Sporomusa sphaeroides DSM 2875: one gene and its partner. The protein of the gene in region 1 interacts with the protein of each later gene in a pairwise test. Links are inferred from orthologs where the notes say so. Each region holds a gene or a part of one and is shown on either strand. Other genes may lie near its edges. The genes, in order: ftsZ and rlmN.

Region 1 (6,655 bases):
ACCGATTTGCAAGCACCCATGCTCTCCTTAGTAACCATTGCCAAAGGGACCAGTATTATTACCGAAACTATTTTTGAGAACCGGTTTAAGCATGTTGATGAGCTTACCCGAATGGGGGCCAAAATCAAGGTGGAAGGCCGTACTGCCATTATCCGCGGGGTAGCGAGCCTGACAGGCGCCATTGTGGCTGCTCCTGATTTGCGCGCCGGCAGTGCGCTGGTTTTGGCGGCATTAACGGCGAAAGGCACCACCGAGATTGAACAGGTATATCATATTGAGCGCGGTTATGAAAATTTAGAGCAAAAGTTGCAGTCTTTAGGAGCACAAATTGTAAGGACAGGGTAACTAAAGGGGGATTTTTTATGAAAAACAAAAAAATTGCAGTTGTTATGGGTGGGCCGTCGTCTGAACGAGAAGTATCGTTAAATACAGGGCGGGCTATTTTAACAGCGCTGCGAGAAAAAGGGTATACTGCCGTTGGCGTAGACCTTGATCCCCCTAATTTCATTGAACAGCTTAAACAAGAGCAGATTGATGTAGTCTTTAATGCTATTCATGGACTGTATGGTGAAGACGGACTGATGCAAGGCACCCTGGAGATGCTGGGAATACCGTATACCGGTTCAGGAGTGTTAGCCAGTGCGATGGCCATGGATAAAGCGATAACCAAGCGCTTGTTTATGTCTGCAGGGATACCTACCCCGCAGTCCCGGCTGTACAGCAAACAGGATACAGATTTGGCTTTGGTGGCAGAGGATATTTTAACTACCTTTGGTGTGCCGGTAGTAGTAAAAGCCGCCGCTCAGGGCTCAAGCATCGGTGTCATCATTGTCGAAAAGGCCGGTGATATTGAGTCTGCTGTGCGGGAAGCCTTTAACTACAGCGGTCACATTGTTGTTGAAGAATTTATCCGGGGGAAAGAGCTGACTGTTTCCATCCTTGGCACAGGCTCGCCGGAGGCACTGCCCATCATCGAAATAGTACCCCAATCCGGACGGTATGATTATCGGTCTAAATATACTAAGGGAGCCACCGAATATATTGTGCCGGCCAGACTGGAAACCCAGGTTGCCGACCATGTACAACGCATAGCGCTTGCCGCATATAAGCTGCTGGGCTGCCGGGGGATTGGCCGGGTTGACGTCATGCTGGGCAACGATAATCAGCCTCATGTTCTGGAAATTAATACTATTCCAGGCATGACGGCTACCAGCCTTGTGCCCAAGGCAGCAGCTGCTGTCGGTATAGGTTTTGACGAATTGTGTGAACGCATTTTGTTGATGGTAGCTGAATAAAAGGTGAAATGGGCAGTATTAACTGCTCATTTTTTTATTTCTTTAGCGGACAATCCGTTGTATAATTACTGCATAAGGTGTCTACAGGAGTGATTGCATGCAAACGGCAGAACGCTTGAAAGCGGACAGGAAGCGCCGGGCTTCGCGATTCGCGCTTTGTCTGGCGGCTTTAGCAGTGCTGATAGCATTTTTTTTATTTATTAATTCTTCCTATTTTACGGTAGGGACAGTCGTTGTCTCAGGCAATAAGTATATTGCTGTCGAAGATGTATTGCGTGTTGCGGGTGTTCCTGAACAAGTAAATATTTTTCGGCTGAAAACCCCTGAAATACGGGACCGATTGCTGAATGACCTGCGGGTGGCTGAAGTGCAGGTTGAAAGAGAATTTCCGGCTACTATCGGTATTCATATTCAGGAACGTCAGCCGTTGGCATTTGTCGCCAATCAGTATGGTTTTGTGGAAATTGACAGGCAGGGCATAGTTATGGCGGCTTTTAAAAATTTGAAACAAGTCAAAGTGCCTGTTATTACCGGCGTCCGTTTGGGGAATGTATATGTTGGTGACCAAGTGAATAATCCTGGACTTTTAAATGTATTAACATACTTGGCGGCGCTGGATGAGGAGGTCTTAAACCAATTATCCGAGGTCAACATTAAGTCTGCTGATGAACTTGTAGCTTATACCACCGGCTCGATTTATATTCGGGTTGGTGACAATCAACGGCTTATGGAAAAAGCCAAATTAACAGGTGAAATTTTACAGGAAATTTCCGCAAAAAAAATGGTTGTTGAATATATAGATCTTAACTATACTTCACCCATTATCAAAATACGGGACAAATAAGGTGTAATTGGAAAGGAGACGATATTTTGTTACCTATTAAGCAGGGGCAATTTGCCATTGCCTTGGTCTGTGTAGTGCTGGGTATTATGCTGGCGGTACAATATCGTACCACTGAGGATATTAAATCAAGTATTCCCTATCAAAGGGTAGAGGATTTATCCCAACGGCTGAACCAGACTGAAAAGGAACGGGATGAGCTGGCTAAGCAGGTTCAGGATTTAAAACGCACTTCAGGTGTTGAAGTTGCATCCAAGGAATTTGACCGGGTAAGGATGGGCGCCGGTGTAGTAGCCGTAGAAGGTCCGGGAATTATTGTAACAATTGATGATAGCAAACGGCCGTCCAAACCGGGGGAAAACCCTAACCTGTATCTTATTCATGATGATGATATCTTAAAAGTCATTAACGAATTATGGGCGGCAGGTGCTGAGGCTATTTCTATTAATGAGCAGCGGCTCATTGCCAGCTCGGAAATTCGCTGTGCCGGTCCAACTTTATCGGTGAATAACTCCCGTTATTCGCCACCTTATGATGTGCGGGCTATCGGAGAACCCACAACATTGGAAAATGCACTGAAAATGCGCGGCGGTGTTATTGAAACCTTGCAATTCTGGGGTATTCAAGTGACAATTAAAAAGCAAGAGGCAGTAGTGGTCCCGGCATATAAAGGCGCTTTCCGGTTTGAGTTTGCCAAGCCGGCTAAGGAAGGTGAGCAGTAATATGGTCTTGCCGATTATTGGACTTATTATAGGTATTCTTATTGGTATCTCTTTCCCGATTACTGTACCGCTTGAATATGCAAAATTTATGTCGGTAGCTTTGTTGGCTTCGTTAGACTCGGTATTTGGCGGCCTTAGAGCCGGAATTGAATACAAATTTGACAATACGGTATTTATAACCGGCTTTTTCACCAATGCGCTTATGGCTGCCGGCTTAGTTTATATTGGTGAGCGCCTGGGGATTGATTTATATTATGTTGCACTATTGGCTTTTGGTTTACGGATTTTTCAAAACCTGGCTATCATTCGCCGGTATTTTCTTAAGAAATAAATTCTCCGGAGCTTCAGGCCGTCTGTTAGTGGTTCGGTCTTGAAGCTCTAGTTGTTACTGCCTTAAAAAAAGCGAGTATTTTTCCGGAAAAAAAAAGGGAAAATGCTACTTTTGTTGAAACTATTGGGAAGAAACATAATACTGTGCTGCGAGGGATTTATGAACAAAAAAAACATATTAGCTATTGATGTCGGCACAGGCATGGTCAAAGTATTTGCCGGAAAACTACAAGCCGATGGCAGTGTAGCAATTGTCGGCAGTGGGACTGCCCCGACAGCAGGATATGCCAGGGGAGTCATTACGGATATAAATGCTTTGGCTTATTCTATAAGACAAGCAGTAGATTGTGTTATTATGGCGGCTGACACCCAAGCTGCCGGTGGTGTTTATTTGGGGCTCAGTGGTTCAACACTTGTTACGCAAAATAGTATTGGCAGCGTTGCGCCGTCAACACCTGGAACGGTAACCCGTTTGGATGTTGAGCGTGCCTGCAAAGCGGCCATGTTTTCGGTTGCCCAGGATGATGCCGACATTTTGCATGTGTTTCCTGCCAAAGAATCGGCAGTCCTGCCAGGGACCGCCTTAGAAGTAGAAGCCCATATCATATCAGCTCCTCAAGCCATTATCCAGGAGCTCCGAGAGGCACTTGCCGGGAAGGGAATCCAGTTGAATGGTATTGTCGCTGGCAGTGTTATCGCAGCCGAAACTATGAAAAATGAGCTGCCGGCGCGGCCAGGCAACTTTATCTTTATCGATATGGGTGCCGGTACTTCTGAACTTGTTATTTATGTCGGTGGCAACCTTTGTTACTCGGCTTCGTTACCGTTAGGCGGTGATTACATAACTAGTGATTTAATGCAGGGAATAGGCGTCAGCCAAGCCCACGCGGAGGAAATCAAACGCTACTATTCCCGGCTGTCTCCTGATTTGCGTAACCAGGGAATAGTGCTTGATTGCAATGATTATGGAACGACTGACAAACATGTTCACTTTGACTTTTTATATGATATTATTGAAAGCAGAGTAGATGAAATTGTTACTTTGATGTACGATTATCTTAAGCCGTTAATGGACAAGTATCTGCCTGGCTCAGAACAGACCTTTGAACGTATTTATTTGACTGGTGGTTCAGGGGCGACGCCTAGTATGGCAGCTTGTGTAGCTAAAGTTTTTCAGCTTGATACCGAAGTGGTGAAACCAGACCGGCTGGCTGCTGAATATGTACATCCGTCCAATACTGTGTGTTATGGCATTATAAGCCATGGTACACGGATTGTTGCAAACGAGCCGGAGGCTGGTCAGAGCGCGTGGGGTGTATTTATTGATAAAGCAAAGAAACTATTGAAAATTTGATAGATGTTAAGGGAGGAAAACTTTGTAATGTTGGAATTTGACATGGACTTAGACCAGTTTGCTTCTATAAAAGTTATCGGTGTAGGCGGTGGCGGCAATAATGCGGTTAATCGCATGATTGGTGCCGGATTGCAGGGCGTGGAATTTATTACTGTTAATACCGATGCTCAGGCGCTCATTGGTTCTGAAGCCGCTTATCGGATTCAGATCGGGGAAAAGTTAACAAAAGGTTTAGGGGCAGGCGCTAATCCGGATATTGGTGAAAAAGCGGCGCAAGAAAGCCGCGAGGATATCATTAAGGTTCTTAAAGGTTCCGATATGGTGTTTATTACCGCCGGCATGGGTGGTGGTACGGGTACTGGCGCAGCGCCGGTGGTAGCCGAATGTGCCAAAGAGGTCGGAGCTTTAACGGTTGGGGTTGTTACCAAACCATTTACTTTTGAAGGACGTAAACGTCAACTCCAAGCCGAACGGGGAATTGCCAAGCTTAAGGAAAAAGTAGATACGTTAATTACCATTCCTAATGACCGTTTGCTCCAGGTAGTTGATAAACGAACTTCTATTATGGATGCTTTCAAAATTGTTGATGACGTGCTGCGGCAGGGTGTACAAGGAATTTCTGATCTGATTGCTGTGCCTGCGTTAATTAATCTTGACTTTGCCGATGTTAAGACGATTATGAGTGACGCTGGTTCAGCACTCATGGGTATTGGTTTTGGCACAGGCGACAACAGGTCCATTGCGGCTGTTGAAGCAGCTATCAGAAGCCCGCTGTTAGAGATGTCGATTGATGGTGCTAAAGGTGTATTGCTCAACTTCACCGGCGGTCCCAATACTACACTGTTTGAAGTCAATGAAGCTGCCGATATTATTGCCAAAGCTGCTGATCCGGAAGCTACCATTATCTTCGGTGCTACCATTGATGAGATGTTTGAAGATCAAGTACGGGTAACTGTTATTGCTACCGGTTTTGATCCTAAGCCACTCCTGAAACACAGTGAAGGAAAAGAAGGAACTCCGGTTATTGAACCATTTAAAGGGCGGGACTTAGATATCCCCGCCTGGATGCGTCGCTAAAAAGATAGTAGGAAAATTAAACCCGGCTCAATCTGAGCCGGGTTTTTTGTGTCTGTTTTTGCAGTTAATTTCTGGCAAAAACAGACACTCTTTTACTTAGCTGCTTGTTATAATTGGAATAGCAATTAGGTTCAGCGCATATAGTGTAGAGTGTTACAGCTTATAAAATTCCAGCCGGGAAGGTATGTCCAGTGTATATTTATGCTGATGTAGTATTGATTGTTAATTGTATCATGAATAGCGTTATTCTGGTCTTAACAGCGCATGCGGCAGGCATTTCTTATAGCTGGAAACGCCTGTTGCCGGCCGCCCTCTTTGGGGGAGTTTATGCTTTGAGTGGAATTTTTCCGGAGCTGGCGGTATTGTACAGTATTCCGGGAAAGTTGCTGATGTCTGTAGTGCTTGTCTTGCTGGCTTTTGGTTACAGGACGGTCAGGACAACATTGGTCCTTGTCGGTGCCTTCTTTATTGTCTCCTTCATTTTGGGCGGAGCTACCTTAGGTTGGCTATACTTTATTCAAACAGAAGCACCCCAGCAGGCAGGCAATTATCTTGATATGTCCTGGAGCAGCTTAGCTGCAGGCAGTGTCATAGCCGTCATGCTTGTTACGCTTATTGCCAGAAGACTGATGGGGAAAATGATTCGCCGGCGAAATTTCTATCAAGTGCGGATTGAATATAATGGACAGAACAAAGATGTCACCGGCATGCTGGATACCGGGAATAACTTATATTCACTGCTGGGGAACAAGCCGGTAGTCCTGCTATGCTGGCAGTCGGCAATTCAGTTGCTAGGCTCACAGGCAGCCGGTTATTTAACTTCTACCAGTCCGGCGGCCTGGTTGTCAAATCTTCACGAATGTCAGGATGCAGCTTGGCTGGCAAGAGTGGAAGTTATTCCTTGTCAATCTGTCGGTGGAAAAAATATGCTGCTTGGTTTTAGACCGGACGGTATTAGTGTGAGGACTGAGGATGGCTTGGCATATACGACCGAGGTGCTTATTGGCCTTTATGACGGTGTATTTGCCAGTGATCG
Region 2 (16,768 bases), 480 kb from region 1 along the record:
AAACGGTGCCAATTCCGGCGGATAAACCGCAAGATGGGAGTGAGAACAATCACGCCTCCCTTGCTTGCGGAGGCTTTTCTTTTTTGCAATATAGAATTTAGGAGGGACAGCACTATGGTAAAACGTGTACTTTTTACATCTGAATCTGTAACCGAAGGCCATCCAGATAAGATTGCCGATCAAATTTCCGACAGTGTACTTGACGCAATTCTGGCTCATGACCCCAATGCCCGGGTAGCTTGTGAAACATTGGTTACCACCGGTATTGTGCATGTGGTAGGTGAAATCACGACCAACTGCTATGTAGATATTCCCAAAATTGTTCGTGAGACCATTAAAAGTATTGGTTATACCCGTGCTAAATATGGTTTTGACGGTGAAACCTGCGGTGTGTTAATTTCTATTGACGAACAGTCTGCCGATATTGCTTTAGGTGTTGATAAAGCGCTCGAAGCCAAGTTAGGCAATATGGATGCCATTGAAGCGATTGGTGCCGGTGACCAGGGTATGATGTTCGGTTATGCTACCAACGAGACTCCGGAATATATGCCATTGCCCATCGCCCTGGCTCATAAAACAGCCCGCCGCCTCTCTGAGATTCGTAAGAACGGCGAGCTGCCATATCTCCGTCCGGACGGAAAAACCCAGGTAACTGTTGAATATGAGGATGGTAAACCGTTACGCATTGATACTATCGTAATTTCAACCCAGCATAGCCCGGAAGTCGACAGAGAAACCATTGAAAAAGATCTTATCGCCAAAGTTATCATTCCGATGGTTCCCGGCGAACTGTTAGATGCGCAAACCAAATACTATATCAATCCTACCGGCCGGTTTGTTGTAGGCGGCCCGCAAGGTGACTCCGGACTGACAGGACGCAAAATTATCGTCGATACATACGGTGGCATGGCTCGCCACGGCGGTGGCGCTTTCTCCGGTAAAGATCCCACAAAAGTGGACCGTTCTGCTGCCTATGCTGCCCGCTATGTAGCCAAAAATGTCGTCGCAGCAGGCTTGGCCGATAAGTGCGAAATACAATTAGCATATGCCATCGGTATTGCCCGGCCGGTATCGGTCATGGTAGAAACCTTTGGTACCGCGAAAATTGACGAGAGCAAAATTGTCGAACTGATCAACAAGCACTTTGATTTAAGACCTGCCGGCATTATCAAGTCCCTGGATCTGAGACGCCCCATTTACCGTCAAACAGCGGCATACGGTCACTTTGGCCGCACTGACATAGATTTGCCCTGGGAGCGTACCGATAAAGCCGATATGCTTCGCAAAGAAGCCAATATATAAGAGTTAACCGTTCTTTGGTTTCAAGTAAAAAAGGGTAAGAATCTTAGACAGGGTAGTCAGCGGATAAATATTAATTAATTAGTGGCCAATGGTAATACTAATATTGCTGGAGACTCAATTCAGTAAAAAGGGGAGGTATTCCATTGGCCACACAGAAAAATACCACACAATCCGTTTACCGTGTTGGGGGCCTCAAAGGCGACCATTGCCGGGACCGTATTGAGCATACGTTGTCCCACCTTCATGGTGTTTCGTCCGTAAAAGTAGACTTAGCTTCTAAGCAAATTGCTGTCAGCCATGATGCATCGGTGACTTCTAGCGGATATATTGAAGAAACCTTACAATCACTCGGTTATTCAATTCAAGGTTGAGGAGTCTGACATATGAAGCTCCATTTTTCACCGCTGAAAAAGCGCCGGATTAAGCGTTTTTTTAAACGTTTGCCAATGGACACCGGGCTAGATTGGGAAATGGCCGCTCATGATCCCGAAAAACCGGTAGCAGGTATTTGACACTGAAAAGCGAATATAAATATATATGTTAGCTAACAAAGGGGACTGCATAGTCCCCTTCTCTTTATCCTTAAGAAAAGAAAGCCAGGTGTAGAAAAAATGGCAAACACCGCTCAAATTATTGTAAATATTCCTGCCCGCAGCATTACTAAGCCTTTTTCCTACATTATTCCAGCTCACTTACCTGAGATCACTATCGGCTGGCGTGTATTAGTTCCGTTCGGCAACAGGAAGGTAGAAGGGTTCGTTGTCGGTGTGGAACCCGAATGTACGGAAGGCTTAAAAGCCATCCTTGCTATACTTGATGATTACCCCTGGTTTGATGACAATATGTTGAAAACAGCCAAATGGATAAGCCAGTATTATCTCAGTTCACTGGCCGAAGCCATGCGTCTGTTCGTTCCCGGCCTGTCGGGAGTAAAAACGCAAAAAGCCTATCAGGCATCTGCCGCAATGGATTATGAAGCGGCAGCCATGCTGCTCGACAACAAGCCGGAGGAATACCGCCAGGCACTCACCTATATTTATGCTCATGGTCCGGTTAGTCTCAAAGATCTTGCCAAACTTCCCGGTAACATAGATGCTATGATAAAATTTTTTTTACAACATAAACTAATTATTCATGCAGATACTGTCAATACACGCGGCAAAGCCAGTACAACGACGATTATTAACTTGGCTGTCAGCAAGGAAACTGCTGCTCAAGCTGAGCAAATGCTGCCCAAAACCAGGGCAGCCCAGCGCCGGCTTTTGCAGGCACTCCTGCAGAATAATGAACTTGCCTTGCCCCAGTTGCGCCACCTTAATATTTCGCAAGCCACTGTAAAAAAATTAGCAGAACAAGGGCTCATTACCAGCCGCAGTGTACCGGTACTCCGCAACAGCTATGACAGCGTTTGTCAGCAGGCTGCCGAGGTATCATTGACACAACCGCAGCAGCACGCCTTACAGCTAATAATTCCAGCCATTAAAGCCGGAACGCATAAATCTTTTTTGATTCACGGCGTTACCGGCAGCGGCAAGACGCTTATTTATATCAAGGCTGTCGCTGAAGCCCGGCGACATAATCGCCAGGCCATTGTCCTGGTGCCGGAAATTGCTTTGACCAGTCAGCTTGTCGCCCGTTTTCGGGCAGCGTTTGGCAATGATGTTGTTGTTATCCACAGCAAACTATCAGTCGGCGAACGGCACGATGCCTGGCGCCGCCTCCAGTCCGGCCAGGCTGGCATTGTTATTGGTGCACGTTCGGCTTTATTTGCACCTGCCCGCGATCTGGGCATAATAATTATCGATGAAGAACATGAGTTTACTTACAAACAGGAAGAATCTCCCCGTTACCATGCCCGGCAGGTTGCCTTAATCCGGGCCAGACTGGCCGGTGCAGCCCTGGTACTGGGCAGCGCTACCCCGGCGATAGAAACTTACTTCCAGGCACTTAACGGCACCCATACGTTAATCTCTATGAATAAACGGGTTGATGATGTGCCAATGCCGGAAGTTACACTTGTTGATATGCGCCAGGAATTGGCACAAGGACGCCGCAGCGTCATTTCACTGCCACTGCAGGAGATGTTAGCCAGAGCCCTGGCAAAAAAGGAGCAAGCCGTTATCCTGCTTAACCGTCGCGGCTATTCTACCTTTGTCCTGTGCCGCGAATGCGGCCATGTGCTCAAATGCAGACATTGTGATATTTCACTGGTATATCACACCCCCGGCAATAGCCTTCGCTGCCATTACTGTCAGGAACGCCATACTGTGCCTGATACTTGTCCTGAATGCGGCAGCCGGTATATCCGTTATTTTGGCGCCGGTACCCAGAAGGTGGAAGAGGCACTTACCGCATTATTTCCGGCGGCAAAAATTGTGCGTATGGATCAGGACACCACCCGAGGCAAAATGGCACATGATAAAATATTAGCGGCTTTCGCTGCCGGAACGTATGATATTTTGTTAGGCACACAAATGGTAGCCAAAGGTCACGACATTCCTAATGTAACGGCAGTTGGAATTATCTCGGCAGATACTGCGCTTAATCTGCCCGACTTCCGGGCAGCTGAACGGACATTTGCGCTCTTGACGCAAGCGGCAGGGAGAGCAGGACGCGGCGCAAAGAGCGGGCAGGTAGTAATGCAGACATATAATCCCGAGCACTATGCGATAACTGCCGGAGCAGAGCATAATTATCCGGCATTTTATGAACATGAGATTGCCTTTCGCCGTCAACTGAACTATCCACCGTTTGCTAATTTGATAAAAATAACAGTACAGGCTGCCGACGAAATCATGGTGCACCAGAGTGCTAACAAATTGGCAGTCGAACTGGCTCAAGCAATGGCGGGAATAGCTGCCGACATTATTGGACCGTTTCCGGCATCGGTTCATAAAATAAAAGACGTCTTTCGCATTAATATTTTAATCAAAACAAAGGATCCAGCTGCCGTGACCAGCCTGTTCACAGCTTTGCACATTAGCAGCCGCAAAGATGTGATTATTGACGTAGACCCTGTGAATGTCATCTAACCGTCACATTAAATTATTTTGTCAAAGCTTGACTCATGTATTTGACACTTTCGTCACCTGCTAAACTGTGATAAAATTTGTCTAATGGCCTGAAAGGAAAGAGGGAGGTACAAAACCATGCCAGTAATGGAAATTAAAAAGGCAGGCGACAAAGTGCTTAAAGATATTGCTGCGCCTGTAGAAAAGATTGACCGCAAAATTAAACAATTGCTTGACGATATGACTGAAACCATGTATGCCGCCGATGGTATCGGACTGGCTGCTCCGCAGGTGGGAGTATCCATGCGAGTGGTAGTTATCGATATTGGTGACGGCATTATCGAACTGATTAATCCGGAAATCATTAACAAAGAGGGCTGTGAAAATGGTACAGAAGGCTGTCTGAGTGTCCCAGGCATGTATGGGGAGGTAGAAAGGTATGGGACAGTAACGGTGGAAGCTCTGAATCGCAGCGGCAAAAAAATCCGGATTTCCGGTTCTGGCCTACTGGCACGTGCTCTGCAACATGAAATAGACCATCTTAACGGCATTTTGTTTATCGAACTGGCAAAAACCATACATAAGGGGTAGTTGTAATGGGAAAATTGCGTACGGTATTTATGGGCACACCCGACTTTGCGGTACCTTGTCTGGATATGCTTGTAAAAGAAGGTTATCCGGTAGCCGGAGTCATCACGCAGCCTGACCGCCCTAAAGGGCGCGGTCAAAAACTGGCCTACTCGCCGGTTAAAGAAGCTGCACTGGCATACAATCTGCCTGTTCTGCAGCCTGCCAGCATCAAAACTGTTGACAGCTACAACCAGATTGCCGCCCTTAACCCGGATATTATTATTGTCGTTGCCTTTGGACAACTTTTGCCTAAAAAGCTGTTAGAACTGCCGGCCTACGGCTGTATTAATGTACATGCCTCACTGTTGCCCAAATATCGCGGCTCAGCGCCCATCCACTGGGCCATCATCAACGGAGAAACCACCACCGGTATTACCACCATGTATATGGAGGTCGGCATGGATACCGGCGACATGATTGCCAAAGCCGAAATCCCGATCCTTCCGACAGATACTACCGGCAGCCTGCATGATAAATTGCAGGACCTTGGTGCAGCCGTATTATCAGATACTCTCCGGCAACTGGCGGCAAACAGCGCGCCGCGCGAAGTACAACAAGAGTCTGAAGCAACCTATGCCCGAATGTTGTGCCGAACCACAGAACGGATTGACTGGCATCTGCCGGCAACAGCCATACATAACCTCGTACGAGGCCTGAATCCCTGGCCGGGAGCGTATTGTACCTATCAAAATAAATCATTGAAAATCTGGCAGACTAGAGTACATGACGCTTCACACTCCTGTTCAATTCCGGGACAAATTATCCAGATAACCAAAACAGGATTGGTTGTTGAAACAGGTAAAGGGACAATCGAACTATTGGAAGTGCAGCCTGAATCCAAACGACGGATGAAAGCAAGCGACTGTGTTTGCGGCTATTGTCTTACCGTAGGCAACCTATTGGAGTAGAAGGTGAAAGTATGATTGAAGTAGCTCATCGTCCTCGCAAGCGTCTGTTTTTAATACTTATTCTCATCAGTTTATGTATTGCAACCATCTCAAGTTATGGTCTATGGATCGTTAGTCTGCCCGGCCTGGCTAACATCAGCAGCTATTTACCCATGATTCTCGGCGTAGTTTTGGCTGCGGTAATTTTGGCTGCTGCCTTTGGTGTTATCGGTATCATCCTGGCTATTTTGGGGTTTAATACCCTGGGAATGTTCCAGGGAGTGGCCTGGTCGGCCATTAATCTGTTATTTCCTCTTGCCATATGTGTGGGCAAGCTTTTTGACGTTGAAAAAGAACGTATTGAACGCTCGTTTATTGAGGTCAGCAACCATTTAATCAAACACAAGAACATCGTCGTAGAGTCCGGTAAGCTGCTGATTATGACCCCGCATTGCCTGCAGCATGAAGACTGCCCGCATAAAATTACCCGCAATGTTGCCAATTGCCGCCGCTGCGGCCTTTGTCCCATTGGTGACCTGACCACACTTGCCGAAAACTATGGGGTTCACATCGCAGTGGTAACCGGTGGTACTCTGGCGCGAAAAGTAATAAAAACAATACGCCCGCACGCCGTACTGGCCATTGCCTGTGAACGCGACCTGACAAGCGGCATTCAGGATGTTTTTCCCATCCCTGTCATTGGCGTACTTAACAGCAGACCACAGGGTCCCTGCTGCAACACGCAAGTCGACCTTAAAAAGGTCGAACAAGCGCTCCAAAGCTTTGTTACGAATAAGAAGCATAAATAATAAATAAAGATGGTGGCAGCAATGACCGCAAAAAAAATTGACGCCAGGGAAGTGGCGCTGAAAATAATTAATGAAGTTGAAACTAACGGCGCCTATGCCAACATTGCCCTTGCTAAAGAAATAAACCGGCGTACGGCCCAGGGACAGCTTTCTGATCAGGACCGGAGGTTTATTACCGAACTGGTTTATGGTACTGTCAAAGCAGGCGCGACTTTGGACTGGCTGCTCGGCCTCTATCTGAACCGTTCACTCACCAAAGTAGCACCTGTTATTAGAAACATCCTGCGCCTGGGTATATATCAACTGTTTTTTCTTGAAAAAGTACCGGCTTCTGCCGCTTGCAACCAGTCGGTAGAATTAGCAAAGAAGTATGGTCATGCCGGTACCGTTAAGTTTGTTAACGGCGTGCTGCGCAATGCTGCCCGCAATCCGGAAAAAGTTGTGTATCCCGACCGGGACAGTCAACCGGTTAAATACCTTGCATTAAAATATTTCCACCCTGAATGGCTGGTTGAACGGTGGGTGGAACGCCTGGGTGTAACCGATTGTGAAGCTTTGTGCCAGACTAACAATACTATACCGCCCCTTTCCTTACGCACCAATACTATCAAAATCAATCGCGACAGACTCCTGCAGCGCTTAGCCGGCGAAGGCGTAGCCTGTCAGGCGTCGGCCTGGACGCCTGAAGGAATTGTCTGTCAGGAACATCCGGGTCTGGGTACTCTTGCCTCCTTGCAGGAAGGTCTGTTCCAGGTCCAGGACGAAAGCTCCATGCTGGTCGCGCACATCTTAGACCCAAAACCCGGCGAATTTATCATCGATGCCTGTGGCGCACCTGGCGGCAAAACTACACATATTGCTGCCCTGATGAATAATACCGGGAAAATATTATCCACCGATATTTATGAGCATAAACTGGCACTTATCCGGGAGAATGCCGCCCGTCTGGCATTGACTAATATAGAAACCAGGGCACTTGATGCCGTAAATTTAGGCAGCATGTTTCCGCTTAAGGCAGATAGAGTACTGGTAGACGCTCCTTGCTCCGGTCTGGGGGTGCTCCGGCGAAAACCTGATTCCCGCTGGCGCAAATCGCCCGAAATACTGCGCGACCTGCCTAAATTACAGGCTGCTATCTTAGTCAGCGCCGCTCAATGTGTAAAGCCCGGCGGCGTTCTGGTATACAGCACCTGCACAACCGAGCCTGAAGAAAATCAAGATATTGTTGGTGATTTTTTACGTGCACATCCTGACTTTAGTCTTGAGCCCACAGGTCAGTACCTGCCGGCCCAGAAGCGTCCTGACAAGCTGCTGCAGCTCTGGCCGCATACCGACAGTATTGATGGTTTTTTCATCGCTCGTATAGCGCGTCAACAGTAAGGCGGTAATTAATATGACAACTACAGCAAAATTAGAATTGTTCGGGCTGTTTGCCGCTGAGATTGCAGAGGCCATACGGCCTTTGGGATTAGAAACATACCGGGCCAGGCAAATTGCCGAATGGTTGTATAAACACAATGTCCGTGACTTTAGCGCCATGACTAATTTGTCTAAAGACCAGCGAGTTAAGCTTGATGACCAATTTACCATTACCCAGCTTCGGCAAAAGGCGGTTCAACACTCGGGCGATGGACGGACAAGCAAGTTTTTGCTGGCCTTTCCTGATGATATGGCTGTCGAAACAGTTCTTATGCGTCAACCTTATGGCAATAGCGTTTGCATATCCACTCAGGTTGGCTGTGCTATGGGCTGTACTTTTTGTGCATCCACCTTAGGAGGGTTAGCCCGAAACCTTACCGGCGGAGAAATACTCGCTCAGGTGCTGTATATCCAGGAACTGTTAACACTTGAACAACAAAAGGTAGACTCTATTGTTATTATGGGTTCAGGAGAGCCTTTGGCAAATTATGATAACGTGCTGCGTTTTATTCGGCTTATCCATGAAGCCTACTGCCTGAATCTGAGTTACCGCAGTATAACCTTGTCAACTTCCGGACTTGTTCCTGAAATTGACAGATTATCCCAGGAATCATTACCGCTCACGCTGTCAATCTCATTACATGCACCTACTAATGAACTGCGAACCAGACTTATGCCGATTAACAAGCGTTATCCGCTCGAACAAGTGCTGGCGGCAGGTGACCGCTATTCTGCTGCCACAGGCAGACGTGCCACTTATGAATATACTTTGATTGCCGGCATTAATGACCAGCCGTCACAGGCTGCCGAATTGGCGGTTCTGTTAAAAGGTCGGTTGGCTAACGTCAATCTAATTCCCATTAACCCGGTGCCTGAACGGGGATTACTCCGTCCTTCGCCGGCTGAGGTCGTTAGATTTGAGCAACTGTTAAAGGCGCAGCATATTAATGTAACTGTCAGACGCGAGATGGGAACAGATATTGATGCCGCTTGCGGCCAATTGCGCCACAAAATAATTTTAGATAATGGTTAATTTTGACTAGCTCAGCAATATCGCGTATAATAAAGGAAATGCGTCCTGTACGCTAAATTTTAGCAAAAGCGGATGCCGGAGCAGAATGAAAGATTTAAGTGCTTAGCAGGAGTGTTATATTTGAAAATTGTTCGCAATATCGAAAATTTTTTTGAAAAATATATCGAAGGGTTCTTTAATAAGCAGTTTTCCAGCAGCCTGCAACCGGCTGAAATTGCCAAGCAATTGGCCAGGAAAATGGAAGATGAGCGTACGGTTGGCGTATCCTGCGTTTATGTGCCAAACCACTACGCGGTCTATATAAACCAGGAAGACTACGAACGGCTGGAGCCTTGTGCGCCAGCCGTGTGTGGTGAATTATCGATGTATTTGAGCCAAGAAAGCCGCAGTAAAGGTTATACTATGGCTGGCTGCCCTCAAATCGAACTCTTTGCTGATGAACAATTAAGCAAACAGGAGTTCAGGATTACGTCAAGTTTCACCGAAGCTCCCGCCGAAGAAAGTGACAACCAGCTTGACGCTATCCCTGATGCCGGCGATACCAGGATATTCGACAAAATGGAGCCCATGCTCCTAACCCGCCCGCCACAGCAGCTTTTACATGGCTTATTGACCGTAATTGACGGATTGGATGCCGGGTTAAAAATTGACTGCACTGTTAACCGGATAAACATTGGTCGCCGTAATACAAATGAACTGCCGCTGACAGACATGAATACCTCACGTCTGCACGCATATATTGTGTATGAAGAGAACTCTCATGTTATTCACGATGCCAAAAGTCTTAACGGCACTTATGTCGGCAACCAGCGTATTACCCACAAGCAGTTGAAAAGCGGTGACAGAGTAAAAGTGGGGAACACTGTGATTTTGTATGAGGTGAAGTAGAATTGCCCGGAAAAATGCAGGTGTTTAATATTGTTGTAATAGCCTTGCAGTATAGCCTGGTGATACTGCTCTATTACTTTTTGTACCATGTAATAAAAATTGCAGTCAAGGATTTGACAGGCTTGTCAGATCCGGTGAAGAATACTGTTTTGGTCAGTTCTGAACTGCAGGCGGCAGCCGGTAGTGATACACCGCCGCCCAGGCTTGTAGTTATTGCCGACAAGCAAGCCTTGCTGTCACAAACCAGTTTTGTCATAAGCGACAGTTTAACAATAGGACGCAGTGAGCATAATGATTTAGTAATTAATGATAGTTTTGTTTCACATGAGCATGCCTGCATCTCCAAATCGAAGCATAACTATCTGTTAGCTGATTTAAGCAGCACAAACGGCACGCTCGTTAACGGCCAACCGATTGAAGAAGAAATTGCTTTAGCGGATGGAGATGTAATACAGATTGGAGCGGTTACTCTTACGTTTGAGAGGTGATTTCCATGCTGGCATTTGCACAGTCAGACATTGGTATGGTACGCAAAATCAATGAAGATAGTTATGTTTTTTCGCCGCCACACTTGTTTGTAGTTGCCGACGGCATGGGTGGACATGTTGCGGGGGAGATTGCCAGTAGCCTTGGAGCCAGTACTATCCAGGAACATATCCAGAAAATTGAACAACCTGCCAACTGGGAACAGGTATTAAAAGAAGCAATTGACAAAGCCAATTGCATTGTTTACCAGATGTCCCAGAACAAAAGCGAATGTCAGGGTATGGGGACTACCGTTACTGCCATATATGCTGACGGTACTGAGATATGCTGGAGCCATGTCGGGGATAGCAGATTGTATTTAATCAGGGACAGCATATTACAGCAAATAACCAGCGACCATTCACTTGTTTGGGAACTGGTGCAAAGCGGCAACATCACCAGTGAGGAAGCACTGGTTCACCCGCACCGCAATATTTTGACAAGGGCTGTGGGCACCAGTGATACCATATGCATAGATTCAGGCAGATTTTCCTGGCAGCCTGGCGATAGTTTGTTGCTATGCACTGATGGATTAACCAATATGCTTAGCGAAGAAGTTATACTAAGGATTTGCACACAGCTAGACCAGCCGCAGACGATTGTCAATACCCTGGTAGAGCAAGCACGGGATGCCGGCGGCTATGACAATATTACAGCTATTCTCGTGCAATATAAGGGTTAGCTTATATGAAGCAGGTAAAACAAGCTGAATTTGGACTACTCCTACTGACTGGTGTCATTTTAATCAACGGGTACCTTGCAGTTACCCTGTCAAACCAGCAATTTACTTACCAAATACTTAGTATTATCGTTGGGTTAATCGGCTTGTGTATGACAGCATCATTACTTGTTCGCCGTTTTTGCACTGCTGCCGATCCGTTAATATTGCCGTTAGCCGTATTTTTAGCATCTATCGGGCTAACACTTATTATAAGACTTCGTCCTGATTTATTTATTCCGCAAGTTATCTGGTTAGCGATAGGGCTGGTGGCCTTTGTCGTTACGGCGGCATGTTTTCGCCAAGCCGATGCTATCGCTAAATATAAGTACCTGTGTGGTATAACCGGTGTTGCATTATTGATCATCACTATCCTGTTTGGCGTAGACATCGGTGGCAACAAAAACTGGATTATCCTAGGTCCGGTAAGATTTCAGCCTTCCGAGTTTGCCAAATTGCTGATTATTATATTTTTAGCCGCTTACTTAAGCGAAAGACGTCAACTTTTAACATTTGCCACCAGACACTACGGTCCGTTTACTTTGCCTCATCCGCGTTTTATCGCCCCTTTATTGGCCTTGTGGGGTTTAACCATGGCTATGCTTATTGTCCAGCGTGACTTAGGTTCAGCTTTGTTGTATTTTGGCACAACGGTAACCATGGTTTATATGGCAAGCGGCAGACTAAATTATGTAGTATTGGCACTTGGTTTGTTTTTTGCTGGTTCAACGGTGTGCTATCTGCTATTTCCTCATGTTCAGACCAGAATTGATATTTGGGCCAATCCCTGGGCCGACCCTACCGGCCAAGCATATCAGATTGTTCAGTCGCTGTTTGCTCTAGGCTCAGGCGGTATTCTTGGCAGCGGCCTGACATTCGGTTATCCCACTATCATACCGGAAGTACACACTGATTTCATCTTTGCCGCTATTGGTGAAGAGTTGGGGCTAATGGGTACGACTGCCGTAATGCTTGCTTATATGCTTATTGTCTACCGGGCTTTTCGCGCGGCGTTAATCTCGCCGACTCCATTTACCATGCTGCTGGCCGGTGGTTTAGGAGTCCTTACAGCACTGCAGGTTTTTATCATTATTGGTGGTGTCACTAAGTTTTTACCGCTGACCGGCATAACCCTGCCACTGATCAGTTATGGCGGCAGCTCCATGGTCTCAAGCTTTATCCTGCTGGGTATGTTATTTGCCATATCGGAGGCGACAGCACCCAATGAATAATCATAAAAAGCTTCCACATCAGGCAATCCGCCGGAGTATCCGGCAAGCCGCGCTGTTTTTGGTCGGTCTGCTGGTGCTGCTGTTTGGCTATGTGACATATCTGCAAGTTATTGCAGGCAACAGTCTTGCCTTTCACCCGCTTAACCGTCGCACAGCTGAAGCCTCCCTCAAAGTGGAGCGCGGCCAGATTGTCGATAGTCAGGGAAACGTGCTGGCTGTAAGCAAACGGTCGGCACAAAAAGAGTATCAGCGGGAATACCCATATGATACATTATTTGCCCATATTGTGGGCTATGACCATCCCAAGTATGGCAAAACCGGTCTTGAAAGCAGTTATGACGGCTACCTGTCAGGTCAAATAAATCCTGAACGGCGGTTAGGTGCAGTCAGCCAGTTATTTACCAGCAGTGCAGGCAACACTATTACCCTCACACTTGATGCCAGGCTGCAGCAAGCTGCTTATCAGGCACTGGGTAACAGACGCGGCGCAATTGTTGCCATATCGCCGCAAACTGGTGCCATATTGGCTATGGTCAGCCGCCCCGGTTTTGATCCCAATACGCTTGCAGCTAACTGGGATACCCTTTCACAGGCAGTGGGCAGCCCCTTGCTTAACCGGGCTACCCAAGGGCTATACCCGCCAGGCTCCATCATCAAGGTGCTGGTAGCCGAAGCTGCCTTGGCTGAGCGGGCGGCCAATGTCAACCAGCAGTTTACTTGTACCGGTTCACTAAAAATCGGTTCAGATTATACACTGCCGGAAGTCGATCACCAGGCGCATGGCAAAGTGACGTTAGAGCAAGCGCTGGCTGTATCCTGCAACGTTACTTTTGGTCAGTTAGCACTGGATTTGGGGCGGGATAAGATGGCTAAACACTATGAGCGCTATGGTTTGGCTCAGCCGCCTACAGGCGATATTCCGGTAAGTGCCGGCAGGCTGCCTGCTTTTTCCAAGTTAAGTGACGGCGATTTAGCCCAAACCGGCATAGGTCAGGGAAGTCTGTTAGTCACACCGCTTAGCATGGCGATGCTGGTATCGACCTTTGCCAACAAGGGAACTATAATGAAACCATATCTAGTGCAAAGAGTTACGGCTCCTGACGGCACTGTGCTCAAAGAAACTTCACCGGAAAAATGGCTGTCGCCGGTGGATGCCAAAATTGCCGGTCAGGTTGCCGCTATGATGGTAACTGTGGTAAATAAAGGAACAGGTAGCAGAGCTGCGCTGCGCGGTATTGAGGTTGCCGGCAAGACCGGTACAGCCGAAAATCCCCATGGCGCATCACATGCCTGGTTTATTGGCTTTGCTCCGGCTGACAACCCGCAAATTGCGGTAGCCGTGATTATTGAAAATGCCGGTTCAGGCGGTGCCTTTGCCGCACCCGCGGCCCGGCAAATATTTGTACAGGCATTACGTTAGGGGGGAGGGAACTGATGCTCAATCGCACACTTGATGATCGTTATACAATATTAGAACGAATTGGCGGCGGCGGCATGGCCGATGTATACCGCGCCCATGACAAACTGCTGGACCGTTCAGTAGCTGTTAAAGTGCTGCGTTCCCAGTTTACTGATGACGAAGAATTCGTCAGCCGTTTCCGGCGGGAAGCGCAGGCTGCAGCCCGGCTTTCTCACCCTAATATCGTTAACATCTACGATGTTGGTCTTGATGAACAAGCCTACTACATTATCATGGAATACATCTCCGGGGAAACATTGAAGGATAAAATTGAGCGCGAAGCACCGCTGCCGGTAGAAACAGCCGTGCGTATTGCTATCGAAATAGCAGAAGCGCTTGAGCACGCTCACCAGAATAATTTGGTTCACTGCGATATCAAACCGCATAATATTTTAGTCACCCGGTCAGGGCGGATAAAAGTAACCGACTTTGGCATTGCCAGAGCAGTTACTTCTTCTACTATGACTAACTCCGGTACCATTATCGGCTCAGTGCATTATTTTTCGCCCGAGCAAGCCAAAGGTTCTGCTGTTGGTGCTAAATCCGACATCTACTCTCTGGGCATCGTGCTCTATGAAATGCTGACAGGCCATGTTCCATTTGCCGGTGAATCGCCAATTAGTATTGCACTAAAACACATACAGGAAGACCCTAAGCCGCCCCGTGAATTAAATCCGGAAATACCACCATTGGTTGAAGCTATTATAATGAAAGCAATACATAAAGATCCGGCAGCCAGGTTTAGTGATATCGGTGAGATGATTGCCGATTTTACCATGGCGCAGAATTATTTAAGTGATGACCGTACCCGCAGATTATCCCGCAATGATTTTCCCACCCAGATATTGCCGCAAATTACATCACCGGCAGAACACGAACGGCCGCAGGGATCAGCGCAGGCAGACTCCCGGCTGCCTCATTCAAACGGGAAAAAACGGCCTAAAATCTGGCTATGGGCAGTATTATTCTTCTTATTAATTGGCTCAGCACTTGCTGCCTTTTTGGGTTTTGGCAAATTTTGGAGCCTAAGTGAGGTTACTGTTCCCAATGTCGTCGGCAAACAGGCCGAGGCGGCGAAAAATATTATCACCAGCCAGAATCTCAGGGTTTCGGTTTCAGATGCTTTCAGTGACAAAGTGCCGGAAGGCTATGTTATTTCCCAGCAGCCTGAAGCGGGAACAACAGTGAAAGAGCAGCGCATGATAACGATCATTGTCAGTAAGGGCGGCGAAATTATTGGTGTCCCTGACTTACGTGGTCTTAACCGCCGGGATGCGGAACTGCAAATTAAAAATTACGGCCTTAAATTAGGCCGGATTGACGAACAATTTTCCCCAGATGCTGCACAGGATACCGTTATCGGCCAGAATCCGCGGCCACCGGCACAAATAGAAAAAGGCACAGCCATTGATATTGTAATAAGCAAAGGTGCTGAACCGAAAAAAGTAGTGTTGCCTGATTTCCAGGGATCATTGTTAGACACCGTTGCCACTCAGCTCGAGAGCCTAAAACTCAAGCAGGGGAATGTAACCGAAACACCAAATGATAAATATCCGCCGGGAACCATTGTCAGCCAAAATCCGCCACCGGCTACCGAAGTAGCGGAAGGCACAACCGTTGATTTTTCTGTTGCCAAAGGAGTACCAGGCGCAGTCAAGCGGGCAGTGGTGCAGGTAACCGTACCTGACGGCCCGTCCCGCCAGCAGCTGCAAATCGTCGTCACCGACACCAACGGACGCCGGATTGTTTATGAAGGCGCGCACAAACCTGGTGCGCGAGTGGAAAAAACAGTTGAAGGCATCGGCCAGGTGCGTGTTCAGGTGTATATTAACGAAAAGCTGCTGCAAGAGCAAACAATATAGCGTGTTTCCGCACACGCCTGAATTCGCTGAATTAGGAGGCCTCATGTGCTCAACGGTATTGTAGTAAAAGCCTATAACAGTTACTACTATATACAATCAGGCAGCAAAATTGTCAGTTGCAATCTGCGCGGCCGGTTTAAGAAAGAACGGTTTTCGCTCACAGTAGGTGATGAAGTAACCTATACCATGACCGGACCGGACAAGGGCGTTATTGAGGAAATTTTACCCCGGCGCAGTATCTTAAAACGCCCGCTGGTTGCCAATATCGATCAGGTGGTATTGACTTTTGCGGCCGTTAATCCTGATATTAATCCAGCTTTAGTTGACAGATTTTTAGTTGTTGCCGAGTATTCGGAGCTGGACATAATTATCTGCATCAATAAGACCGATTTAGCTGATCTTGATGCTGTGTCACAACTTGCCGGACGCTATGAGCAAATTGGTTATAAAGTACTCACCGCCGCTGCCAAAGCGGGTACAGGTATTGATACGCTGCGCTCACTTCTTTACAATAAGATTTCCGTCTTTGCCGGTCCTTCAGGAGCAGGCAAATCAACGCTGCTTAACGCTATCCAGCCAGGTCTTGAGCTAACTACCGGCGAAGTCAGTCACAAAATCGGCCGTGGTAAACATACTACCCGGTTTGCCGAGCTGCTGCCGCTGGCAGGCGGAGGTTTTGTCGTAGATACTCCGGGGTTTAGCTTTACAGAGTTTAATGACATGGAAGCAGCCCATCTCATGGATTATTTTCCTGAAATCGCAGCAGTTGCTCCAGCATGTAAATTCAATACCTGTCTCCATTACAAAGAGCCGCAGTGTGCTGTTAAGCAAGCGGCAGCAGACGGAAGAATTCATGCAGACCGCTATCAGTCCTATCTTGAGATACTGACTGAAATTAGAGAAAACAAGAAGGGATACTAAATGACGAAGACAATCAAGATTGCTCCATCCATACTATCGGCCGATTTTTCCCGGTTGGCTGATGAAATAATT

Evidence for each region.
Region 2: the proteins of ftsZ (region 1) and rlmN interact in binary tests that used the Escherichia coli proteins (3 or more experiments, as listed by UniProt). The link is inferred for Sporomusa sphaeroides DSM 2875 from one-to-one orthologs.

The regions. Positions count from the first base shown.
Region 1 is NZ_CP146991.1:1,817,456-1,824,110, forward strand. What follows is about bases 3,712-6,594. They hold ftsZ (cell division protein FtsZ), read left to right. Parts: upstream 3,712-4,569; coding sequence 4,570-5,619; downstream 5,620-6,594. Other genes in these bases: ftsA (cell division protein FtsA), read left to right, coding at 3,712-4,542; SPSPH_RS08180 (sigma-E processing peptidase SpoIIGA), read left to right, coding at 5,811-6,594. Also shown: murA (UDP-N-acetylglucosamine 1-carboxyvinyltransferase), read left to right, coding at 1-345; SPSPH_RS08150 (D-alanine--D-alanine ligase family protein), read left to right, coding at 363-1,295; SPSPH_RS08155 (cell division protein FtsQ/DivIB), read left to right, coding at 1,393-2,139; SPSPH_RS08160 (DUF881 domain-containing protein), read left to right, coding at 2,166-2,858; SPSPH_RS08165 (small basic family protein), read left to right, coding at 2,860-3,189; more of ftsA, read left to right, coding at 3,349-3,711; more of SPSPH_RS08180, read left to right, coding at 6,595-6,655. UniProt on the Escherichia coli protein: Essential cell division protein that forms a contractile ring structure (Z ring) at the future cell division site. The regulation of the ring assembly controls the timing and the location of cell division.
Region 2 is NZ_CP146991.1:2,290,143-2,306,910, reverse strand. Bases 7,121-10,061 are described here. They hold rlmN (23S rRNA (adenine(2503)-C(2))-methyltransferase RlmN), read left to right. Parts: upstream 7,121-8,032; coding sequence 8,033-9,091; downstream 9,092-10,061. Other genes in these bases: SPSPH_RS10735 (FHA domain-containing protein), read left to right, coding at 9,982-10,061; SPSPH_RS10740 (FhaA domain-containing protein), read left to right, coding at 9,212-9,979; rsmB (16S rRNA (cytosine(967)-C(5))-methyltransferase RsmB), read left to right, coding at 7,121-8,019. In the rest of the region: metK (methionine adenosyltransferase), read left to right, coding at 115-1,302; SPSPH_RS10780 (heavy-metal-associated domain-containing protein), read left to right, coding at 1,446-1,673; SPSPH_RS10775 (hypothetical protein), read left to right, coding at 1,686-1,814; priA (primosomal protein N'), read left to right, coding at 1,914-4,334; def (peptide deformylase), read left to right, coding at 4,452-4,904; fmt (methionyl-tRNA formyltransferase), read left to right, coding at 4,910-5,851; SPSPH_RS10755 (DUF116 domain-containing protein), read left to right, coding at 5,863-6,639; more of rsmB, read left to right, coding at 6,676-7,120; more of SPSPH_RS10735, read left to right, coding at 10,062-10,467; SPSPH_RS10730 (Stp1/IreP family PP2C-type Ser/Thr phosphatase), read left to right, coding at 10,473-11,186; SPSPH_RS10725 (FtsW/RodA/SpoVE family cell cycle protein), read left to right, coding at 11,192-12,454; SPSPH_RS10720 (peptidoglycan D,D-transpeptidase FtsI family protein), read left to right, coding at 12,447-13,874; pknB (Stk1 family PASTA domain-containing Ser/Thr kinase), read left to right, coding at 13,889-15,775; rsgA (ribosome small subunit-dependent GTPase A), read left to right, coding at 15,821-16,696; rpe (ribulose-phosphate 3-epimerase), read left to right, coding at 16,697-16,768.